3 regions of the Streptomyces sp. NPDC057877 genome follow, and region 1 is predicted to be linked to each of the others. Evidence: riboswitches for the same ligand, from Rfam matches in the RefSeq annotation. Region 1 holds a riboswitch; each other region holds the start of a gene.
The links. A riboswitch is a leader RNA that binds a small molecule or an ion and turns the genes downstream of it on or off. The one in region 1 is predicted to bind cyclic di-AMP.
Positions count from the first base shown of each region.

Region 1 (7,616 bases):
CGGACGCGCCGGACGCGACGGACTGCCGTCCACGGCCTGGATGGCGTACGGCCTCAACGACGTCATCCAGCAGCGCAAGCTGATCCAGTCCGGCGAGGGCGACGAGTCCTTCCAGCGCCGGGCCGCCGCGCACCTGGACTCGATGCTGGCACTGTGCGAGACCGCCCAGTGCCGCCGGGGCCAACTGCTCGCCTACTTCGGCCAGGACCCCCACACGGCGGGCTGCGGCAACTGCGACACCTGCCTGATGCCGCCCGAGACCTGGGACGGCACGGTCGCGGCGCAGAAGGTGCTGTCGACGGTGGTCCGCCTGCAGCGGGAGCGGGGGCAGAAGTTCGGCGCGGTGCAGATCGTCGACATCCTGCTGGGCAAGCGCACCGGCAAGGTGATCCAGTTCGACCACGACCAGCTGTCCGTGTTCGGCATCGGACAGGAGCTGGCCGAGGGCGAATGGCGCGGTGTCGTACGGCAGTTGCTGGCCCAGGGGCTGCTCGCGGTGGAGGGTGAGTACGGCACGCTGGTGCTCACCGAGGCGAGCGGCGCGGTGCTGCGGCGGGAGCGGGAGGTGCCGCTGCGCAAGGAGCCGAAGAAACCGGCGTCCCGCTCGGCGTCGTCCGGCTCGGGTTCCGGCCGGGGCGAGCGCAAGCCGAAGGCCGCCGCGGTGGAGCTGCCCGAGGAACTGCTGCCCGCGTTCGAGGCGCTGCGCGCGTGGCGTGCTGAGCAGGCCCGTGAGCAGGGCGTCCCGGCGTACGTCATCTTCCACGACGCCACGCTGCGGGAGATCGCCTCGGCCTGGCCCACCTCGGTGGCGCAGCTCGGCGGGATCAGCGGCGTCGGCGAGAAGAAGCTGGCGACGTATGGCGAAGGAGTGCTCGGGGTGCTCGCCGCCCTGGGCGGCCGACCGGGCGCCGCGCCGGACGCGGGCGCGGGCGGCGGCGGCCCGCAGGCGGCGGACGACGACATATGGGCCGATATGGCGGGGGAGCCCGAGCCGGAGCCGGAGGACTGGGCGTAACCACCACCGCGACAGCGGCCCTCACGGCACCCTGACGGCGCCCTCGTGGCCTCGTGGCCTCGCGGCCACCACGATCAGCTCAGCGCCGTCAGCCCCGGTGCGAAGGTGATCAGCAGCGGCAGCAGCGGCACCAGTGCCGCCGCGGTGGTGGTCAGGGCGCGGTCGCGGCGGCCCAAGCGCGGCGGGGGCTCCAGCAGCCGGTCGACGCGCTCGCCGAGCAGCCGGTTGCTGGAGGCGCAGGAGAGGACCCCGCGGTGCTGGTTCAGCTCGATCAGGGCCAGGGCGGTGGTGAGGTGGCCGCAGCGGCGGGACGCCGTGTCGTCGGCGGCGAGTTCGACCAGGCGGCGGGTCTGGTCGCAGAAGTGGGCGAACAACGGGATGTGGGGGAATCCGGTGGCCAGTGCGGTAGAGAGGTGGACCAGCCAGTCGTGGCGGGCGCGGGCGTGGCCGCGTTCATGGGTGAGGACGGCGTCGAGCTGGTGGTCGGTGAGCCGCTGGAGCGCGCCGGTGGTGACGACGAGCTGCGGCGGGTGGCCCGGCATCCACCAGGCGTCGGGGTATTCGTCCTCCAGCACCAGCAGCGGGCCCCGTGCGGCGGGCAGCCCGGCGGGCAGATCGGGGGCGCGTTCGTTGAGGACCGTGCGGGCCCGCAACCTGCGGCGCCTGGCCTCGAACAGCTCCCGGGCGAGCATGGCGCCGGTCCAGGCGGCACCGCAGGCCAGCAGCAGGGTGAGGGCGACGGCCCAGGTCGGCGCGGTGGACAGGTCGTACGCCGCGGTGACGGCCGCCGGGGCCGGGGCGAAGACCTGGGCGCGTACGGTCTGGAAGACGGCCGCGGCGCCGAGGACCAGAGCCGTCAGACAGCTCAGCAGCACCGTCGCGACCAGACACTGCCACACCCACAGACCGACCACCGGTTCCCGCTCGGGCCAGGCGGCCCGGGTCAGCAGACGCGGCACCGGTAGGGCGGCCGTCAGGGCGACGATGCTCAGCAGGAGCAGGCAGACGGTCATGCCACACGGCTCCGGATCCTGATCGGGAGTATCGGAAGGTTGCGCCTGTGGGGGGTGCGGGGTGGTGCGGCTCGGGTCGCGCGCGGCGCAGCGTCTCGTGCCCGCACGCACGCGCCCGCCGCCAGTATGACGGCGGCGGGCGGTCGGAGTCAGCGCCCCGGAAGAGTCCGGTCGCACTGTCTCAGCTTGCGGCGATCCGTCCGGTCACCTCACCCAGGCCGACCCGGACGCCGTCCGGTCCCGGGGCCCACGCCGTCATGGTGACGACGTCGCCGTCCTCGAGGAACGTGCGCTTGCCGTCGGGGAGTTCGAGGGCGTCGCGGCCGTTCCAGGTCAGTTCCAGCAGCGAGCCGCGTTCGTGCTCGGCCGGTCCGCTGACCGTGCCGGAGCCGTACAGGTCGCCGGTGCGCAGGGAGGCGCCGTTGACGGTCATGTGGGCGAGCTGCTGGGCGGCCGTCCAGTACATGGTGGAGAAGGGAGGCTCGGAGATGACGTGGCCGTTGACGGAGACCGAGATACGCAGGTCGTAGCCGCCGGGCTCCTCCTGGGCGTCGTCCAGGTAGGGCAGGAGGGGGTGGGTGCGCTCCGGTGGGGCTACCCGGGCCTCCTCCAGGGCGTCCAGCGGGGTGATCCACGCCGAGACGGAGGTGGCGAAGGACTTGCCGAGGAAGGGGCCGAGGGGCACGTACTCCCAGGCCTGGAGGTCGCGGGCGGACCAGTCGTTGAGGAGGCAGAGCCCGAAGACGTGCTCGCGGAAGTCGCCGAGCGCGACGGCGCCGCCCATCGGTGACGGCGCGCCGACCACGAACCCGACCTCGGCCTCGATGTCGAGGCGGACGGAGGGCCCGAAGACCGGCGCGGGATCGGCGGGGCCCTTGCGCTGGCCGGACGGGCGGACGACCTCGGTGCCGGAGACCACGACCGTGCCGGAGCGGCCGTGGTAGCCGATCGGCAGGTGCTTCCAGTTGGGGGTCAGGGAGTCCGTGGCGTCGGGGCGGAACATCTGGCCGACGTTCCGGGCGTGGTTCTCGGAGGCGTAGAAGTCGACGTAGTCCGCGACCTCGAAGGGGAGGTGCAGGGTCACCGAGGTCAGCGGGTGCAGCAGTGGTTCCAGGGCCTCGCGGTGGGAGGGCACGGTCACCCAGGCGGTGAGCGCGCGCCGCACGTCCGACCAGGTGGTGCGGCCCGCGGCCAGCAGGGGGTTCAGGGTGGATCGGCCGAGCAGGGCGGCGTAAGGGGAGCCGAGGGTCAGGGCCGCGGCCCCGGCGTCGAGGACGTGGTCGCCGAGGCGGACACCGATCCTGCGGTCCGCGCTGCCGGGGAGTGAGAACACGCCGTACGGAAGGTTGTGCGGTCCGAAGGGGTCACCCTCGGGGACATCGAAGGGGGGCATGGGGTGCTGCCTCACTTTCGTACGCGCCGTGGTCCAGGGGTCGCGCCGCGGTGCGAGCGCGCCACACGTTCAGGTGGTCGCGCCACACGTTACGGCTGGGGCGGCCGTCTTGGGCAGTGTCCGCGGTCCGGCCGACCACGTGGCGGCGGACCGCGACCGGGCCCGGGAGACCGAAGGACGGAGCGGGGCAAGGAAGTTGAGAGGAGGCACGGGGGTGAACGAAGGGAGCGCGATGTCCGTATTCTCTGATCATGGCCGCACCCACCGCATATGCCGAGCGCACCGCGTACTCCCTCATCGCCACCGACCTGGACGGAACGCTCCTGCGCGGCGACGACACCTTCTCCGACCGGTCGCTCACCGCGCTCGCGCGGGTGGCCGCGGCCGGTGCCCGGCACCTGGTGGTGACAGGCCGACCGGCACCCAGGGTGCGTCCGCTGCTGGAGTTCCTGGGCGGCACAGGGCTGGCGGTGTGCGGGCAGGGCGCGCAGTTGTACGACGCCGGTACGGACCGCCTGCTGTGGTCCGTGACCCTGGACCGGGAGCTGGCCGAGACCGCGCTCGGCAAGATCGAGGCCGAGGTGGGGCAGGTGTACGCGGCGGTCGACCAGGACGGCGTGGAGGGGCTCACGCTCATCGAGCCGGGCTATCTGATGCCGCATCCCACGCTGCCCGCGGTACGCGTGGAGCGGCGCGACGACCTGTGGTGCGCGCCCATCAGCAAGGTGCTGCTGCGCCATCCCAGCCTGTCCGACGACGAGTTGGCGTCGGTGGCCCGCGCGGTGGTGGGTTCGCTGGCGACGGTCACCATGTCGGGGCCGGGGACCGTGGAACTCCAGCCGTGCGGCATCACCAAGGCGACCGGCCTGGCGCTGGCCGCCCGGCGGCTCGGGCTGCGCCCGCAGGACACCATCGCCTTCGGCGACATGCCCAACGACATCCCGATGTTCGACTGGGCGGGGCACGGCGTGGCCATGGCCAACGCCCACCCGGAACTCAAGGCCGTCGCGGACGAGGTCACCCTCTCGAACGAGGACGACGGCGTCGCCGTCGTCCTCGAACGTCTCTGCTCACGGGGCTGAGGTCAGGTGCTCAGCCCCGAGTCCGCGGGCGGGCGCTCAGTACGCGCCGAAGACGTTGTCGATCGAGCCGTACCGGTCGGCGGCGTAGTTGCAGGCGGCGGTGATGTTGGCGACCGGGTCGTACGGGTCGTAGACGGTGCCGGGCACGTGGTACGCGGCGAAGGTCGGGTCGATGACCTGGAGCAGGCCCTTGGACGGGGTGCCCGCGACGGCGTTGGAGTCCCACAGGTTGATGGCGTTCGGGTTGCCGGACGACTCCCGCATGATGTTGCGGTGGATGGCGTCGTAGGAGCCCGGGATGCCGTGCTGCGCCATCACGGAGAGCGACTGGCGGATCCAGCCGTCGAGGTTGTTCGGGTACGCGACCGCGGTGGCCGCGGCCGGGGCGGCGGTCGTGGTGTGCGCGGAGGCGGTGGTCGCGCCGATCAGCGGGAGCGCGAGCACGGCGGCACCGGTGCCGGCGAGAGCGATCTTGCGGGCGACGCGGGTGGTGCGGGCACGGCGGGGCTGGCCGTTTGCAGGCATGGTGAAGGTCCTCTCCGGCGCCTGCGAGGTGAGCTGTCGGGTTCGGGCGGGAGATGCCCGGCCGTGCCCTGCGCGGGTACGACTTCACCCCAAGCCGTGCCGTGGCGTCGTACGGCGTCGTGTGACGTCGTACGCGTCGCGGCCCGGCGACTTACCTGGGTCCCCCGCTCCTGCCTTGGATGAGTGAGTCCGTCATTGGGTGGCCGGGCGGTGGCAGGATTCGGCGTCCGCCCGACTGGATCGGGAACGTATGCGAGAGCACATGTCGGAAACAAGTACGGGACGCATGCATCACACCGTTCAGTCCTTGATCGACCTTGATCGACCTTGATCGGGCGATTTCGGGGTACTTGATCCTTTGCGAACGCACAGATTCAACTGCCCGCGCGGGAAGGCTGATTCATGGGTGATTCACAAGGGTCCGGCGGTCGCGGGAGGGTGGTGCGGCCCCGTGCGCGGGGTGAGCCAACTCACGGGTGTCCACAAGACCGGCAAAACGGGCATTGCGGCCAACTCGCCCTTGGGGGTCGGATGGTGTCCGGGGCGGATCCGGAACCCCTTCTGGCGGATGCGTCGTTGTCGTAGTGATCGCCTGGGGAGTGGCGCGAACGGAGGGGCGTGCCCATGTCGGCATGGATGATCAGAGGGTGCGACTCAGGGCTTTCTGTGGCATCCCTCCGCAATCACTCACTTAGCTCCCACATCCACGCTTATCTAATGATCGAAAGCATTCCGGCCGTGATCCGATACCGCCCGTGCTGCAACGGTGGGCGCCCTCGGTGATCGAAACGTGACCGGATACGCTGACTTGAGTGAAGGCAGCGACGTATCGACAAACCGCGTAAGCGCCGGTGGACACCAGCAGACAGGAGACCCCTCGTGACCGTCGTCGGGCCATTCGGGCTGAGCGTGCGGGACCAGGCCCTGGAGGCCGATGTCCAGGCTGGGATGGCTGCTGTCGAGGAAGGGTTGCTTGAGGCAACCAAAAGCGAGGTCCCGTTCATCACCGGCGCCGCCCAGCATCTGGTGCGGGCGGGCGGGAAGCGTTTTCGGCCACTGCTCGTGATGCTCGCGGCCCAGTTCGGTGACCCCTACGCGCCCGGAATCGTGCCTTCCGCCGTGGTCGTGGAACTGACCCACCTCGCGACCCTGTACCACGACGACGTGATGGACGAGGCGGCGGTACGGCGCGGGGTGCCCAGCGCGAACACCCGCTGGGGCAACTCCGTCGCCGTCCTCACCGGCGACTTCCTCTTCGCCCGCGCCTCGCACATCCTGGCCGACCTCGGGCCGGAGGCGGTCCGGGTGCAGGCCGAGGCGTTCGAGCGGCTGGTGACCGGGCAGATCCTGGAGACCGCGGGCCCGGCCGACGGGCGCGATCCGGTCGACCACTACCTCGACGTGCTCTCCGGCAAGACCGGTTCGCTGGTCGCGGTCGCCTGCCGGTTCGGCGCGATGATGTCCGGCGCGGACGAGACGGTCGTGGACGTCCTCACCCAGTACGGCGAGCGGCTCGGTGTCGCCTTCCAGCTCGCGGACGACGTCCTGGACATCGCCTCCGACTCCCATGAGTCGGGCAAGACGCCGGGCACCGATCTGCGCGAGGGCATCGCGACGCTGCCCGTGCTGCGGCTGCGGGAGCGGGCCGCCCGGCTGGGGCTGGCCGAGGACATCGCCCTGTGCAAGCTGCTGGACTCCGACCTCACCGACGACGAGCAGCACCGGCGTGCGCTGACGGCGCTGCGCGCCCACCCCGCGCTGGAACAGGCACGGGCGGACACGGTGCGGTACGCGAAGGACGCGCGGTCGGCGCTGGTGCCGCTGCGGGAGTGCGACGCGAAGGCGGCGCTGATGGAGCTGTGCGACGCGGTGGTGCACCGGGCGGGGTAGCCGTCGGTCGCCGTGTCTGTCGGTTGCCCTGTCCGTCGGGAGCTGTGTCCGGCGGCCACCCTGTCCGGCGGCCACCCTGTCCGTCGGGAGCCGTGCCCGTCGGTCGCCGTGTCCGGCGATGACGCGATGCCCGTCCGCTACCCCTACGGGTCGGGTGTACGCGGTGTCGCCTCGTGTCATACCCGAGCAGTACGCGGAGTTGGCTCCGTGGGTTGACGTATCTCGCGGGCCGATTTGGTCAGATGGGAACCACGGAAAACACCACTCCTCACCGATTCGGGTGAGAATGGCGGCTCGGGGTACAGCGCGACGAGGACGTGACGAGACGGACAGCCGCCGCCGACGCGAGAGGTAAGGCACACATGGCACCGTACGCATCCGACGACAACACGACCGCGGCGCGGGACGCGCAGGACGACGAGGCGCGCGGAGTACGGCGCAGGGCCGCGCGGTATGTCGTCCCGGTCGCGGTGACGGGGGTGGCCGCGGCGACCATCGGGCTCGTCCCGGCGATCGCCGACTCCGGCAGCCCGGACCTGCCGAAGATCAGCGCGCAGCAACTCATAGAGAAGATCGCCGAGTCGGACGTACAGCAGCTGTCCGGGACGGTGAAGATCACCTCGGATCTGGGGCTGCCCGACCTCGGCGGCCTGGAGGGCGGTCTGGCGTCCGGCATGGCCGGGCCGAAGGACGGCGAG
Region 1 covers NZ_JBHVMS010000016.1:8,028-15,643, reverse strand. The annotation lists gene recQ (DNA helicase RecQ) at 1-1,015, shown strand, start outside; gene ACFVQG_RS36350 (M56 family metallopeptidase) at 1,090-2,028, opposite strand; gene fahA (fumarylacetoacetase) at 2,210-3,421, opposite strand; gene ACFVQG_RS36340 (HAD family hydrolase) at 3,673-4,503, shown strand; gene ACFVQG_RS36335 (transglycosylase SLT domain-containing protein) at 4,540-5,028, opposite strand; cyclic di-AMP (ydaO/yuaA leader) riboswitch at 5,034-5,224, opposite strand; gene ACFVQG_RS36330 (polyprenyl synthetase family protein) at 5,908-6,918, shown strand; gene ACFVQG_RS36325 (outer membrane lipoprotein carrier protein LolA) at 7,281-7,616, shown strand, end outside.

Region 2 (7,616 bases), on a different contig from region 1:
GAGTCCCGGCTCGACGGACGCGAGGAGTACCCCGTCGAGGGCGGCCCCCGCTTCGTGCGCCCCGCCCTGTCCGTGCGCACCGGCGAGCGGCGCGGCACCGAGTGGCGCTTCGAGCGGTACTCCAGCGACGGTGACGTGTTGCGGCTGTGCTTCCGGGACGCGGACCTGACCGTCACCCTGCACTACCGGATGCGGCACGACGTGGTCGAACGCTGGGTCACCGTCGCCAACGCCGGTGCCGAGGCCGAGCTGCTGCGCGCCGACTCCGCCACCTGGACGCTCCCGGAGCGCGACGCCTGGCGCCTGACCCAGCTGCACGGCCGCTGGGCCGCCGAGTCCCGGCTGACCGCCGCCCCCCTCACCTACGGTGAGAAGGTCATCGGCAGCCGCCGCGGGCACACCGGCCACCAGCACCTGCCCTGGGTCGCGCTGGACACCGACGCCACCGAGGAGCGGGGCGAGGTCTACGGCTGTGCGCTGGGCTGGTCGGGCTCCTGGCGGATCTGCGTCGCCCAGCTCCCGGACGCGCGCGTGCAGATCACCGGCGGCGCCGGACACGACGACTCGGGCCTGCTGCGGCTGGCGGCCGGGGAGTCGTTCACCACACCGGTCTTCGCCGGGCTGTGGAGCGACGGCGGCTTCGGCGGCGCGAGCCGCGCGTGGCACCGCTACCAGCGGGCGTACGTCGTTCCCGACGCGGACCGGGACCGGCCGGTGCTGTTCAACTCCTGGGAGGCGACCGGGTTCGGCATCTCCGAGGACCAGCAGCGGGCCCTCGCGCGGCGGGCCGCCGCGATCGGCGTCGAGCTGTTCGTGGTCGACGACGGCTGGTTCGGCGCCCGCACCGGCGACCGGGCCGGGCTCGGCGACTGGACGCCCAGCCCGGACCGCTTCCCGCGCGGGCTGGCGCCGCTCGCCGCGGACGTGCACGCGCTGGGCATGGACTTCGGTATCTGGGTCGAGCCCGAGATGGTCAACCCGGACAGCGACCTGTACCGGGCCCATCCGGACTGGGTGCAGTACCAAGCGGGCCGAAAGCGGACAGAGTTCCGCAATCAGCTTGTACTGAACCTCGCTCGCGAGGACGTCCAGGAGTACCTCTTCGAGCGTCTCGACGCCCTGCTGTCCAGCGCCCCGATCGACTACGTGAAGTGGGACTTCAACCGCTGCTTCACCGACGCCGGGTGGCCCGGGGAGCCGTATCCGCAGCGGCTGTGGGTGGACCATGTGCGGGCGCTGTACGCGCTCCTGGACCGGCTGCGGGCGGCCCACCCGGGGGTCGCCTTCGAGTCCTGCTCGGGCGGCGGCGGCCGGATCGACCTCGGCGTCCTGAGCCGTACGGACCAGGTGTGGACCTCCGACAACACCGACCCGCTCGACCGGCTCGCCATCCAGTACGGCTTCAGCCAGATCCATCCCGCGCGCGTGATGGCCGCCTGGGTGACCGACAGTCCCAACGAGCAGCTCAACGGGCGGGCCAGCTCGCTGCGCTTCCGGTTCGTGAGCGCCATGGCGGGGGTGCTGGGGGTGGGCGGTGACCTGACCCGCTGGACCGAGGCGGAGCTGGCCGAGGCCCGCGACTGGGTGGCGCTCTACAAGGCGATCCGGCCGCTGGTGCAGCGCGGGGACCTCTACCGGCTCCGGCCGCCGGAGGGCGGGCTGAGCGCGGTGCAGTACGTGCTCGACGGGGAGACGGCCGTCGTCGCCTGCCTCCAGTCGCAGCGCCACGGGGAGCCGGTTCCGGCGCTGCGACTGCGCGGCTTGGACCCGGCAAGCTCGTATGAATGCCGTGAAACGGGCGAAATTCACCGAGGTGCGGTACTGCTGCACCACGGGTTGCGGCTGAGGCTGCGCGGGGACCTTGATGCGACGGTTATCCGCCTGCGTCGCATCTGAGTCATCTGTCCGAATTAATGGCTTCCATTCCAACTCGCCTTGGAATGGGGTGCCCTGGAGAACTGTCGCGTGAGCAGCGTCATATTCGTGACCGTGAGTCGCCCGTCATGTTCACGTAATTCGGGTCCTTTTCAAGGGCTTTTACGGAAAGCGGTGCCGTCCGGAACAACTCACCGTGACCGGCAATTCCCCTTAGGGATCAAGAAGAAGGCGTTCGGGCGGAACCTCTCGCTTGTCCCTTTGCGTCTTGCTCGCTTACGTTCCACACCGACCCCGGGCGGAACGCCGAATCCTGCCGCCGCCCGGACTCCGCGCACACTCACCCGTATCGGCAGGAGCGGGGGACCCACAGGTAAACCGCCTGTTCCGGTCTCCGGAACGGCTCGGGGTAAAGCCGCACCTCGGTGTGGCCGGGCATCTCCAGTCCGCACCCGACAGCTCACCTCGCAGGCGCCGGAGAGGAATTCGCCATGCCCGCCAAGGGTAAGCACCGCCGTCCCAAGTCCCTGCGTATCGCCCGCTCCATCGCCGTCGCCGGCACCGGGGGCGCCGCGCTCGCACTGCCCCTGATGGGTGCTTCCGGCGCCCACGCCGCCACCCCGCAGTCCGTTTCGGAAAAGGCCGTCCAGTCCGCCCCCGTGGTGGTGCAGAAGTCGGCCGCCGAGAAGAAGTCCACCGCCAAGAAGGCGGGCGTGCGGACCTATTCCGTGCGGGCCGGTGACTATCTGTCGAAGATCGCCGACGAGCAGAACGTCAGCGGTGGCTGGAAGAAGCTCTACGCCGACAACCGCGAGGCCGTCGGCGCGGACCCGTCGCTGATCCACCCGGGTCTGAAGCTCACGATCGGGCAGAAGGCGGAGACGGGCGGCAAGCCGTCGAAGCCGTCCGCCGCTTCCACGGAGTCCTCGAAGCCGTCGAAGCCGTCGCAGTCCTCCGAGACCTCACCGTCCTCGGAGTCCTCCGCGAAGACGTCGGCCCCGGAGTCCTCCTCCAACGCCGCCACGGCCGCCCAGTCCGCCGCCACCGGTTACAGCTCTCCCGTCGACGGTGCCGCCGTCGGCACCGCCTACAAGGTGGCGGGCAGCATGTGGTCCAGCGGCTACCACACCGGCGTCGACTTCGCCGCCGCGACCGGCACCCCGCTCAAGGCCGTCGGTCCGGGCACCGTGGTCTCCGCGGGCTGGGCCGGTGCGTACGGCAACCAGGTCGTCATCAAGCTCGACGACGGCTACTACGCCCAGTACGCCCACCTGTCCTCGCTGTCCGTCTCCAGCGGCCAGAGTGTGACGGGCGGCCAGCAGATCGGTCTGTCGGGCTCGACCGGCAACTCGACTGGCCCGCACCTGCACTTCGAGATCCGCACCACGCCGAGCTACGGGTCGGACATCGACCCGGTGGCCTACCTGCGCTCGCACGGCGTCTCCATCGGCTGACGCCCGCACCGCACACCGCCGACGGCCGGACCCGCCCACCGGGTCCGGCCGTCGCCGTATTCCCGAGTTGACCAAGGCTTGGCCGTGGCTTATCTCACCGCCCGTCAACCCTTTCCTACGGTCGCGTAGGTCACATTCGACGGGGAAAGATGAGCCGATGTGGCAGACGATTCGAAGAATGACAGCAGATCAGTGATCGGGTCGTACGTGGCGGTGGGGGACAGCTTCACCGAGGGCGTCGGCGACCCCGGCCCCGACGGGGCGTTCGTCGGCTGGGCCGACCGGTTCGCGGTGCTGCTCGCCGACCGGCGGCCCGAGGGCGACTTCCGGTACACCAACCTCGCGGTGCGCGGGAAGCTGCTCGACCAGATCGTGGCCGACCAGGTGCCGCGCGCCGTCGAACTCGCCCCGGACCTCGTGTCCTTCTGCGCGGGCGGCAACGACATCCTCCGGCCCGGCACGGACCCGGACGAGGTGGCGGAGCGGTTCGAGCAGGCGGTGGCCCGGCTCGCGGCGGTGGCGGGCAGGGTCATGGTGACCACCGGCTTCGACACCCGCGGCGTCCCCGTCCTCAAGCACTTGCGCGGCAAGATAGCCACCTACAACGGGCATGTGCGCGCCATCGCCGACCGGTACGGCTGTCCGGTGCTCGACCTGTGGTCCCTGAGGTCGGTGCAGGACCGCCGGGCCTGGGACCACGACCGGCTGCACCTGTCACCCGAGGGGCACACGCGCGTGGCGCTCCGCGCGGGTCAGGTGCTCAGTCTCGAGGTCCCGGCCGACCCGGACCAGCCGTGGCCCCCGCTGCCGCCGCGCGGCACGCTGGAGGTGCGGCGCGACGACGTCCAGTGGGCGCGCGAGTTCCTGGTGCCGTGGATCGGCCGCAGGCTCCGGGGCGAGTCCTCGGGCGACCACGTGACGGCCAAGGGGGCGCTCTCGCCGGACGACATCAGGATGCGGATCGGCGCGGTGGCGTGAGGGCGGTGGGCCTCAGGCTGCCGCCTTCGGCCCCAACTCCCGCGCGAGTGCCTCGTCCACCCACTCCTGGGCACGCGCGCGGGAGACCGCGCCCGGGTACGACGTCAGCTGTACGGCGAGCCCGTCGAGCAGGGCGGTCAGGCGCAGGGCGGTGGCGGCGGGGTCGGGGCAGTGGAACTCGCCGTTGGCCACGCCCTCGGCGATCACCTCGGCGAGGGCGGCCTTCCACTGCCGGTCGAGATCGCGGGTGACCTCCTGGAGGGCGGGCTCGCGCAGCGCCGCCGCCCAGCCCTCGATCCACAGCCGCCAGCCCTTGGCGGGGCCGGTGGGGGCGTACCAGCGCACCGCCGCGCGCAGTCGGCGCAGTGCCGTGGTGCGGCGGCCGAGCAGCTTGCGCAGATGCGCGAGATCGCCCTCGGCCGCGTGCGCGAAGGCCGCGGCGACCAGCTTCTCCTTGGACGAGAAGTGGTAGAGGACCAGCGCGTTGCTCACCCCCAGCGCGGTGGCCACGTCGGAGATCCGCACCGCGGCGACCCCCCGTGCCTCGATCTGCTCCACCGCGGCCCCCAGCAACTCCGCCCGCCGCTCAGCCACACTCAACCGCACTCTCGCCACGCGGCTCACCCTAACCGCCCCGCGACCGGGACCCGCGGCGCCCTCGGGGCCTCGGGGCCTCGGGGCCTCGGCCGAGGGTTCCCCGTGACCCGCCGCCCCCGGTCACCCGTACCACCCGAACCGCTCCGCGATCACCGGCAGCCGGTCCGCGGCGATCGCGTGGGCCGCCGTGCGCGGTGTCGTGCCGTCGGCGTCCGCGCGGGTGAGCATCGTGGTGACCAGGGTGCGCATGGCGTGGCGGATGTGGGCGAAGGCCTCGGACGCGTCGGGGCCGATGTCGCCGAAGAGGGTCCACCACCACCAGGCGTTGGTGCAGGAGTTGACGACCACGTCGGGCAGGACGGTCACCCCGCGCGCGGTCAGGAGCCGCTCCGCCTCGGGGAGGACGGGCATGTTGGCGGCCTCGACGATCCAGCGGGCGGTGACGCGGGACTGGTTGGCGGGGTCGATGGCGTAGGAGGTCGCTGCCGGGACAAGGACCTCCGCGTCGGTGGACAGCCAGGCGTCGGGCGGCAGTTCCAGGTCCCCGGGGCGCAGTGCGGCGCGGTCCACCGTGCCGTGGGCGTCGCGCGCGGTGAGCAGTGACTCCACGTCGAGGCCCGCCGGGTTGGCGATCGTGCCCTTGATGTCGGCGACGGCGACGACCGTCAGCCCCGCGCGCGCGAGGAAGCGGGCGGTGGCGCCGCCCATGGTGCCCAGGCCCTGCACGGCGACCCGGGTGCCCGGGTGCGGGACCCCGGCCCGTTCCAGGGCGACCAGGACGGACTCGGCGACGCCGCAGCCGCCGACCAGCTCGTCCAGGCCGATGCCGTCCACCTCCAGGGCGAAGGCGTCGGCCAGGCGTTCGCGGGCCGCCGTCTCGTCGTCGAGCAGGGGGTACACGGCCTGCACCGAGGAGACCAGTCCCGCCTCGGCGGCGGCCCGGTCGACCAGATCTTGGCTGAGACCCAGGTCCTCGCCCGTGGTCCAGCAGCTCTCCACGTACGGCCGCATCGCCCGGAGGTAGCGCACCAGCAGCGCGTACGCCCCCGGATCCCGGGGGTCGCAGTCGATGCCGCCCTTGGCGCCGCCCAGGGGGACGTAGCGGCCCGCGGGGTCGTAGTGCAGCGCCTCCTTCATGGTCATGCCACGGGCCAGTCCGGCGACCTCGTCCAGCGTGCAGCCCTCCCGCATCCGCAGCCCGCCGCTGGCCACGCCCCGTACCAGCCGGTCGACGACCAGGAAGCCCCGACGGCCGGTGAGGTGATCCGTCCAGGTCAGGGACAACAAGGGGGCGGTGGTCGGCATCCGGGCTCCTGGGGGGTGGCGGCGGGGAACGCTCCGCCGACTACTGAATGGCCGGTCAGTATGGAAACGCTTTCGCGGTCATGTCAACGCGTTGTCACACCGGCCGACCATAATGGGAGTCTCACCGACTCCACCGGGAGGTACCGTGGCCGGTTTCCGTTCCCTGCGCTCCGGGCTTCGCTCGCTCCAGCCCGCGGCCTTCGGCGCGGACCCCAGCGGTGAGCGCATGGCGCGCATCCGCAGATCACCGCACTTCGAGAACGGCGTCTTCCGGAACCCCGGTCCGCCCACCCGGATGCGGCCCTCGGGGTCGGCGCTGGAGTTCGCCAAGATCTTCTTCGACAAGGAGGAGCGGTCCCGCCGCTCCCCCAAGGGCAACATCCCGCTGCACTCCACCACGCTCGCCGACATCGCCCGGCCGCCGGCCAGCGGACTGCGGCTGACCTGGATGGGCCACTCCAGCGTGCTCGCGGAGATCGACGGGCAGCGCGTCCTCTTCGACCCGGTGTGGGGCGAGCGCTGCTCACCCTTCCCCTTCGCCGGACCCCGGCGACTGCACCCCGCGCCCCTGCCGCTCGCGGCGCTCGGCCCGGTCGACGTGGTCGTCATCTCGCACGACCACTACGACCATCTCGACCTGCCCACGATCAAGGCGCTGGCCGGGACCGACACCCTGTTCGCCGTGCCCCTCGGCGTCGGAGCGCACCTGGAGCACTGGGGCGTCTCCCCGGACCGGCTGCGCGAGCTGGACTGGCACGAGGAGACCCGGGTCGGCTCCCTCACCCTGACCGCCACCCCGGCCCGCCACTTCTGCGGCCGGGGCCTGCGCAACACTCAGCACACCCTGTGGGCCTCCTGGGTCGTCGCGGGCGAGCGGCACCGGATCTACCACAGCGGAGACACCGGCTACTTCGACGGCTTCAAGGAGATAGGCGCGGCGCACGGCCCCTTCGACGCCACGATGATCCAGATCGGCGCCTACAGCGACTACTGGCCCCGGGACCGGGGCGCGGACGAGGGCCCGGAGCCCGGCTCCTGGCCCGACATCCACATGAACCCCTCCCAGGGCGTCCAGAGCCACCTCGACCTGCAACAGGGTCGGCCCGGCGGCGTACTGCTGCCCATCCACTGGGGCACCTTCAACCTCTCCCTGCACCCCTGGGCCGAGCCCGGAGAGTGGACGCTCGCGGCGGCCGAAGCGGTCGGCCAGGCCGTCGCCGTACCCGTCCCGGGCCAGCCCTTCGAGCCCGCCGGGGACCTCCCCGTACGCCCCTGGTGGCGGGACGTGTCCCAGCGGCTCACCCGCAGGTGGCCGGTCCCGGAGACCGCCCTGCGCACGACCCGCGGACTCGACCTGGTGGGCGAGGACTGACACTCCCGCGCGCGGACCCCGCCACCGTGCTCACA
Region 2 covers NZ_JBHVMS010000002.1:588,214-595,829, forward strand. The annotation lists gene ACFVQG_RS06485 (alpha-galactosidase) at 1-1,896, shown strand, start outside; cyclic di-AMP (ydaO/yuaA leader) riboswitch at 2,203-2,362, shown strand; gene ACFVQG_RS06490 (peptidoglycan DD-metalloendopeptidase family protein) at 2,367-3,329, shown strand; gene ACFVQG_RS06495 (SGNH/GDSL hydrolase family protein) at 3,522-4,307, shown strand; gene ACFVQG_RS06500 (TetR family transcriptional regulator C-terminal domain-containing protein) at 4,320-4,922, opposite strand; gene ACFVQG_RS06505 (Glu/Leu/Phe/Val dehydrogenase dimerization domain-containing protein) at 5,025-6,209, opposite strand; gene ACFVQG_RS06510 (MBL fold metallo-hydrolase) at 6,355-7,581, shown strand; gene ACFVQG_RS06515 (SpoIIE family protein phosphatase) at 7,612-7,616, opposite strand, start outside.
Region 2: another riboswitch for cyclic di-AMP. It lies ahead of ACFVQG_RS06490 (peptidoglycan DD-metalloendopeptidase family protein); the one in region 1 lies ahead of ACFVQG_RS36335 (transglycosylase SLT domain-containing protein).

Region 3 (7,616 bases), on a different contig from region 1:
ATGCGCCGGTGCACCGGCTTGAGGCCGTCACGGGCGTCGGGCAGGGCTCGGGAGTAGATGACCGAGTACGCGTACTCGAGGAAGGAGCCCTGCATCTCGTCGACGACGTCGATGTCGAGGATCTTCTCCTCGTACGGGTCGTCGGGCGGCGGGGTCTTCGTGCTGCGGCGGGCCATCGCTGCCTGGCTCCTCTTTTCTGGTCGCTCGCCTGCGGGGCGCCGGGGTCGCTCCCCGTCGGCTCGCTCGTGCTGAAGCGTGACGGATCTGACGCGGACCATTGTGGACCGCGGCACTGACAACACCGGACGGGGAGGCCGATCATGCCGCCCGGCGCGGGCGGCCTGGCGGCCTGCGTACCGCCGCGGCTATCCCGAGAGGCTACGGGATCTCGCTGTCGGCGTACGTCCCCCGGGAACTTCACCGCTGGTCCGCGCGCTTGCATACAGTGGCAGGACGGCAGGACATCCGCGGTCCGAGGACCGCATCCGCGATCGAAGGGACGTACATGCCCATGGGTCACACGGCCACAGCCGAGGCAGGCTCCGGCGGCCTGACAGCGACCGAGCACCGCCTGGCCAACGGTCTGCGCGTGGTGCTCTCCGAGGACCACCTGACCCCGGTTGCGGCGGTGTGCCTCTGGTACGACGTCGGCTCCCGCCACGAGGTCAAGGAGCGTACCGGTCTGGCTCACCTTTTCGAGCACCTGATGTTCCAGGGCTCCGCCCAGGTCAAGGGCAACGGCCACTTCGAACTGGTGCAGGGCGCGGGCGGCTCGCTGAACGGCACCACCAGCTTCGAGCGCACCAACTACTTCGAGACCATGCCCGCCCACCAGCTGGAACTCGCCCTCTGGCTGGAGGCCGACCGCATGGGCTCGCTGCTCGCCGCCCTGGACGACGAGTCCATGGAGAACCAGCGCGACGTGGTCAAGAACGAACGCCGCCAGCGCTACGACAACGTGCCCTACGGCACCGCGTTCGAGAAGCTGACCGCCCTCGCCTACCCGGAGGGCCACCCCTACCACCACACCCCGATCGGCTCGATGGCCGACCTGGACGCGGCGACGCTGGAGGACGCGCGCGCGTTCTTCCGCACGTACTACGCGCCGAACAACGCGGTGCTGTCGGTCGTCGGCGACATCGACCCCGAGCGCACGCTCGCGTGGATCGAGAAGTACTTCGGCTCCATCCCCGCCCACGACGGCAAGCCCGCCCCGCGCGACGGCGTGCTGCCCGAGATCATCGGTGAACAGCTGCGCGAGGTCGTCGAGGAGGAGGTCCCGGCCCGCGCCCTGATGGCCGCCTACCGGCTGCCGCACGACGGCACGCGCGCGTGCGACGCCGCCGACCTGGCCCTGACCGTCCTCGGCGGCGGTGAGTCCTCCCGGCTCTACAACCGCCTCGTGCGCCGGGACCGTACCGCTGTCGCGGCCGGGTTCGGCCTGCTGCGGCTGGCCGGGGCGCCCTCCCTGGGCTGGCTGGACGTGAAGACCTCCGGCGACGTCGAGGTGCCGGTCATCGAGGCCGCCATCGACGAGGAACTCGCGCGGTTCGCCGCCGAGGGCCCCACGGCCGAGGAGATGGAGCGCGCCCAGGCCCAGCTGGAGCGCGAGTGGCTGGACCGGCTCGGCACGGTCGCGGGCCGCGCCGACGAACTGTGCCGGTACGCCGTGCTGTTCGGCGACCCGCAGCTCGCCCTGACCGCCGTGCAGCGCGTCCTCGACGTGACGGCCGAGGAGGTCCAGGAGGTCGCCAAGGCCCGCCTGCGGCCCGACAACCGCGCGGTGCTCGTCTACGAGCCGATCGCCGGGGCCGACGAGACGGAAGCCGACGACACCGAAGCCGACGAGACCGAGGAGGCGGCCAAGTGACCGAGCTGACCACGATGGAGTTCCACCCCCAGCCGCAGGCGGGCGAGCCCAAGCCCTGGGCGTTCCCGGCGCCCACGCGCGGGACCCTCGGCAACGGCCTGACCGTGCTGCGCTGCCACCGCCCCGGCCAGCAGGTCGTCGCCGTCGAGGTGCTGCTGCACGCGCCGCTGGACGCCGAGCCCGCCGGTCTCGACGGCGTCGCCACGATCATGGCGCGGGCCTTCTCGGAGGGCACCGACAAGCACTCCGCCGAGGAGTTCGCCGCCGAGCTGGAGCGCTGCGGCGCCACCCTCGACGCGCACGCCGACCACCCCGGCGTCCGCCTCAGCCTGGAGGTCCCGGCCTCCCGCCTGGCCAAGGGCCTCGGGCTGATCGCCGACGCGCTCAGGGCGCCCGCGTTCGCCGACAGCGAGGTGGAGCGGCTGGTGCGCAACCGCCTCGACGAGATCCCGCACGAGCTGGCCAACCCCTCCCGGCGCGCCGCCAAGGAGCTGTCCAGGGAGCTGTTCCCGGCCGACTCGCGCATGTCGCGCCCGCGCCAGGGCACCCAGGAGACCGTCGAGGCCATCGACTCCGCGGCCGTACGCGCCTTCTACGAGCGGCACGTCCGCCCCGCCACCGCCACCGCGGTCGTCGTCGGCGACCTCACCGGCATCGACCTGGACGCGCTGCTCGGCGACACCCTGGGCGCCTGGACCGGCTCCACGGCCCAGCCCCGTCCGGTGCCCCCGGTGACCGCCGACGACACCGGCCGGGTCGTCATCGTGGACCGCCCCGGGGCCGTGCAGACGCAGCTGCTGATCGGCCGCGTCGGCCCCGACCGGCACGACCGCGTGTGGCCCGCCCAGGTGCTCGGCACCTACTGCCTCGGCGGCACCCTGACCTCCCGCCTGGACCGCGTCCTGCGCGAGGAGAAGGGCTACACCTACGGCGTACGGGCGTTCAGCCAGGTGCTGCGCTCCGCCCCCGACGGCACCGGCGCGGCGATGCTCGCCATCAGCGGCTCCGTGGACACGCCGAACACCGGTCCCGCGCTGGCCGACCTGTGGACGGTGCTGCGCACCCTCGCCGGGTCCGGGCTGACCGACGCCGAGCGGGACGTGGCCGTGCAGAACCTGGTCGGTGTGGCGCCGCTGAAGTACGAGACCGCGGCGGCCGTGGCGAGCACCCTGGCCGACCAGGTCGAGCAGCACCTGCCCGACGACTTCCAGGCGACGCTGTACCGCCAGCTCGCCGCGACGGGCACCGTGGAGGCCACGGCCGCGGTCGTGAACGCCTTCCCGATGGACCGCCTGGTGACGGTCCTGGTGGGCGACGCGGCGCAGATCAGGGAGCCCGTGGAGGCGCTCGGCATCGGCGCGGTCACCGTCGTACCGGCCGAGTAGCGGCACGCGCGTGGGGCCCTGGTGGCGGTTCCGTCACCAGGGCCCCTCTATGCCCGATTTGATAGGGAGATAGCCCGTCTGCCCTGTGGGATGCGCTACAAAAACCGGGTTCTGTTTGGGAATTGAAAGCGCGCCCGCTTAGCGTCATCCGGGCTGTCCGTCAGGCAGTGCGCCGCACCCGCGGCACCGGACAGCCATCGCCGAGTCCCCGTACGGCGCGAGCCAGGGGGAGCCGGGGACCCAACTGCGTAGTCCCTGGGGTGAATCGGACGCCCGCGCGTGCCGCGAGGGGGTCCGTAGGAGACCTTCCTGCTCCGAACCCGTCAGCTAACCCGGTAGGCGAGAGGGAAGGAAAGGACGAGCCACCCTATGGCGTTCACCCGCCCTGCCGGGAAGCACCGCCGTACCGGCCGCACCAAGCGCACCACCGCCCACGTGGCGGGCGTCGCGGCCCTCACCACCGGCGGCGTGGTCGGCACCCTGGCCGCCCCCGCGCTCGCCGCCGAGCCCACCGCGGAGCAGACCGGGCTCACCCCGGTCGTCAGCATCGACGACGCCGTGGCCGACCGGGTGGACGCCCAGGCCGACGCGCAGATGGAGGCCGCGGAGCTGACCCAGGCCAGGCAGCAGGCCCAGGAGGCCGCCCGCAAGCAGGCGGCCGAGGCGGCCGAGAAGGCGCGAGCGGCCAAGGAGCGCGCCGCCCGCGAGGCCGAGCGCAAGCGCCTGAACACCTATGTGACGCCCATCTCGGGCTCGTACGTCTCCACCTCCTACCGCTCCGGCGGCGCCCTGTGGTCCTCCGGCAGCCACACCGGCATCGACTTCCACGCCGCCAGCGGGACCTCCGTGCACGCGGTCGGCTCCGGCACCGTCGTGGAGGCGGGCTGGGCCGGGGCGTACGGCAATCAAGTCGTGATCCAGATGATTGATGGTACGTACACCCAGTACGGCCATCTGTCGTCCATCGCGGTCTCGGTGGGCCAGACGGTCACCCCGGGGCAGCAGATCGCCCTCTCCGGGGCCACCGGCAACGTCACCGGAGCGCATCTGCACTTCGAGGCGCGGACGTCCGCCGAGTACGGCACGGACATCGACCCCCTCGCCTACCTCCGCTCGCACGGCGTGAGCCTGTAGGACGACCACCGCACCCCGCGCACCCCCGCCCCGGCTCACGAGCCGGGGCTTTCGGTGTTTCGGGGGTCCGTATGTCCAAAAAATATCCATGGTTTCCAGGCCGCCATCGGAAATTCCGGCTCATTGCAATAGAGTCACGGAACACACGTCAATCGTCGACGTTTCACGGGGATTAAGGCGGAGGTCGGTCATGCGTATTCCGGCGCACTCGGTGTGCACGGCGATCCGGGATGACATCGTCTCGGGTGTCTACGAGCGCGGCAGCCGGCTCACCGAGGAACTGCTCGCCCGCCGCTACGGCGTCTCACGCGTCCCCGTCCGGGAGGCCCTGCGCACCCTGGAGGCCGAGGGCTTCGTCGTGACCCGGCGGCACGCGGGCGCGTGCGTCGCCGAGCCGACCGAGCAGGAGGCCTCCGACCTGCTGGAGATGCGGATGCTCCTGGAGCCGCTGGGCGCCTCCCGGGCCGCCCAGCGGCGCACCGAGGCCCATCTGAAGGTGCTGCGCGGACTGGTGCGGCTGGGCCAGGAGCGGGCCAGACGGGGTCACAGCGACGATCTGCGCTCGCTCGGGGGCTGGTTCCACGAGACGCTGGCCCAGGCCTCCGGCAGCCCCGCCCTGATCGCGATGCTGACCCAGCTGCGGCACAAGATCGCCTGGATGTACACCGTGGAGGCGCCCGCCGGGGCCGTGGAGTCCTGGGCGGAGCACGGCGCGATCGTGGACGCGGTCGCGCGCGGCGACGCCGAACGCGCGCGAGCGCTCACCGCGCTGCACACCGAGCGCGCGACCGCCGCGCACCGGCTGCGCTTCACCCTGGGCGGCCCGGAGCGTGTGAGGACTTCGCAACATCCCGTAAACATGCCGAGCCTGCGGCATTAACAAAGGCGCCGTATACAAAGAGGGATATTCGGTGGGGGTTATTTTTGCTGCCCTTTTTCGGTCGCGAACACAAGCGTGAATTATCGCCCATATGTGAACCCCGTACGTGGACCCGCACCTGAATGCGCGCACCGAAACACGGACGCGCACGAAAAACGGCGGAGCCGCGCCGCCCGGAAAGGGCGACGCGGCTCCGCCGCGTGCTGCGCGCGCCGGTCAGACGGTCTCGGGCAGCTCCTCCAGGCCCTCGGCGACCAGCTTGGCCAGGCGGTCGAGAGCGGCATCCGCGCCCTCGGCGTCGGAGGCGAGGACGATCTCCTCGCCGCCCTGGGCGCCCAGACCCAGGACGGCCAGCATGGAGGCCGCGTTGACGGGGTTGCCCCCGGCCTTGGCGATCGTCACCGGGACGCCTGCGGCCGTGGCGGCTCGGACGAAGATGGAGGCGGGGCGGGCGTGGAGGCCCTCGGCCCAGCCGACGTTGACGCGGCGCTCAGCCATGTGATGCTGCCCTTCGGTGTTCAGGGTTGTCTAGACCAGTGTCCCATAACGTGAAGCATGCCCGGAGCGGGCTCGCGCCCGTCCCTTCGGATGACGCCGGACCGCGGCCTCGGTCCGGCTGACGTCCCCCACAGACTGCCTCGCGCCGTTGTCGTACGCGAGCCGTACGCTGGGGCCCATGCAGAACTCGGCGGACCGGCAGGAGTACCCCGCTCACTGGGAGGCCGACGTGGTGCTGCGCGACGGCGGCACCGCGCGCGTGCGGCCCATCACCGTTGATGACGCCGAGCGCCTGGTCAGCTTCTACGAGCAGGTCTCGGACGAGTCGAAGTACTACCGCTTCTTCGCGCCCTACCCGCGTCTGTCCGCCAAGGACGTCCACCGCTTCACGCACCACGACTTTGTGGACAGGGTGGGACTCGCGGCCACGATCGGCGGCGAGTTCATCGCCACCGTACGCTACGACCGGATCGGCCCCAACGGAACACCCGCCTCCGCGCCCGCCCACCCGTCACCCACCACCGCCCTTGCCGGAGGGCGCTCCGCGCCCGCACCTCCTGAAACGGCCGAGGTCGCCTTCCTGGTGCAGGACGCGCACCAGGGCCGGGGCGTCGCCTCCGCCCTCCTCGAGCACATCGCCGCCGTCGCGCGGGAGCGCGGCATCCGCCGCTTCGCCGCCGAGGTGCTCCCCGCCAACACCAAGATGATCAAGGTGTTCACGGACGCCGGGTACACCCAGAAGCGCAGCTTCGAGGACGGCGTCGTCCGCCTGGAATTCGACCTCGAACCCACCGACCGCTCGCTCGCCGTGCAGTACGCGCGCGAGCAGCGGGCCGAGGCGCGGTCCGTACGGCGGCTGCTGGTACCCGGCTCCGTCGCCGTCATCGGCGCCGGACGCACCCCCGGGGGAGTGGGCCGCAGCGTCCTGCGCAACATCAAGGACGCCGGGTTCACCGGCCGCCTGTACGCCGTGAACAGGGCCTTCGACGAGAACCAGAGGGACGTCGACGGGGTACCGGCGCACCGCTCCGTGCGGGACATCCCGGACCACGTCGACCTCGCGGTCGTCGCCGTGCCCGCCGCGCACGTCCCCGAGGTCGTCACCGAGTGCGGCGAGCACGGCGTGCAGGGGCTCGTCGTGGTCTCCGCCGGATACGCCGAGAGCGGCCCCGACGGACGCGAGCGCCAGCGCGAACTCGTCCGCCACGCGCGCGCGTACGGCATGCGGATCATCGGGCCCAACGCCTTCGGCATCGTCAACACGGCGTCGGACGTCCGGCTCAACGCCTCCCTCGCCCCCGAGATGCCCCGCCCCGGCCGCATCGGGCTGTTCGCCCAGTCCGGGGCCATCGGCGTCGCCCTGCTGTCCCGGCTGCACCGGCGCGGCGGCGGCGTGACCGGTGTCACCGGCGTCTCCACCTTCATCTCCTCCGGCAACCGCGCCGACGTCTCCGGCAACGACGTCCTCCAGTACTGGTACGACGACCCGGAGACCGACGTCGGCCTGATGTACCTGGAGTCCATCGGCAACCCCCGCAAGTTCACCCGCCTCGCCAGGCGTACGGCGGTGGCGAAGCCGCTGGTCGTGGTGCAGGGCGCCCGCCATCGCGGCGCCGCCCCCCAGGGGCATGCCGTACGGGCCACGCGGCTGCCGCACGCCACGGTGTCCGCGCTGCTCAGGCAGGCCGGGGTGATCCGGGTCGACACGATCACCGAGCTGGTGGACGCGGGACTGCTGCTCGCCCGCCAGCCGCTTCCCGCCGGGCCCCGGGTGGCGATCCTCGGCAACTCGGAGTCGCTGGGGCTGCTCACCTACGACGCCTGCCTCGCCGAGGGCCTGCGGCCCCAG
Region 3 covers NZ_JBHVMS010000013.1:131,570-139,185, forward strand. The annotation lists gene ACFVQG_RS33750 (DNA topoisomerase (ATP-hydrolyzing) subunit A) at 1-176, opposite strand, end outside; gene ACFVQG_RS33755 (M16 family metallopeptidase) at 512-1,870, shown strand; gene ACFVQG_RS33760 (M16 family metallopeptidase) at 1,867-3,255, shown strand; cyclic di-AMP (ydaO/yuaA leader) riboswitch at 3,444-3,612, shown strand; gene ACFVQG_RS33765 (M23 family metallopeptidase) at 3,625-4,389, shown strand; gene ACFVQG_RS33770 (GntR family transcriptional regulator) at 4,580-5,269, shown strand; gene ACFVQG_RS33775 (HPr family phosphocarrier protein) at 5,486-5,767, opposite strand; gene ACFVQG_RS33780 (GNAT family N-acetyltransferase) at 5,946-7,616, shown strand, end outside.
Region 3: another riboswitch for cyclic di-AMP. It lies ahead of ACFVQG_RS33765 (M23 family metallopeptidase); the one in region 1 lies ahead of ACFVQG_RS36335 (transglycosylase SLT domain-containing protein).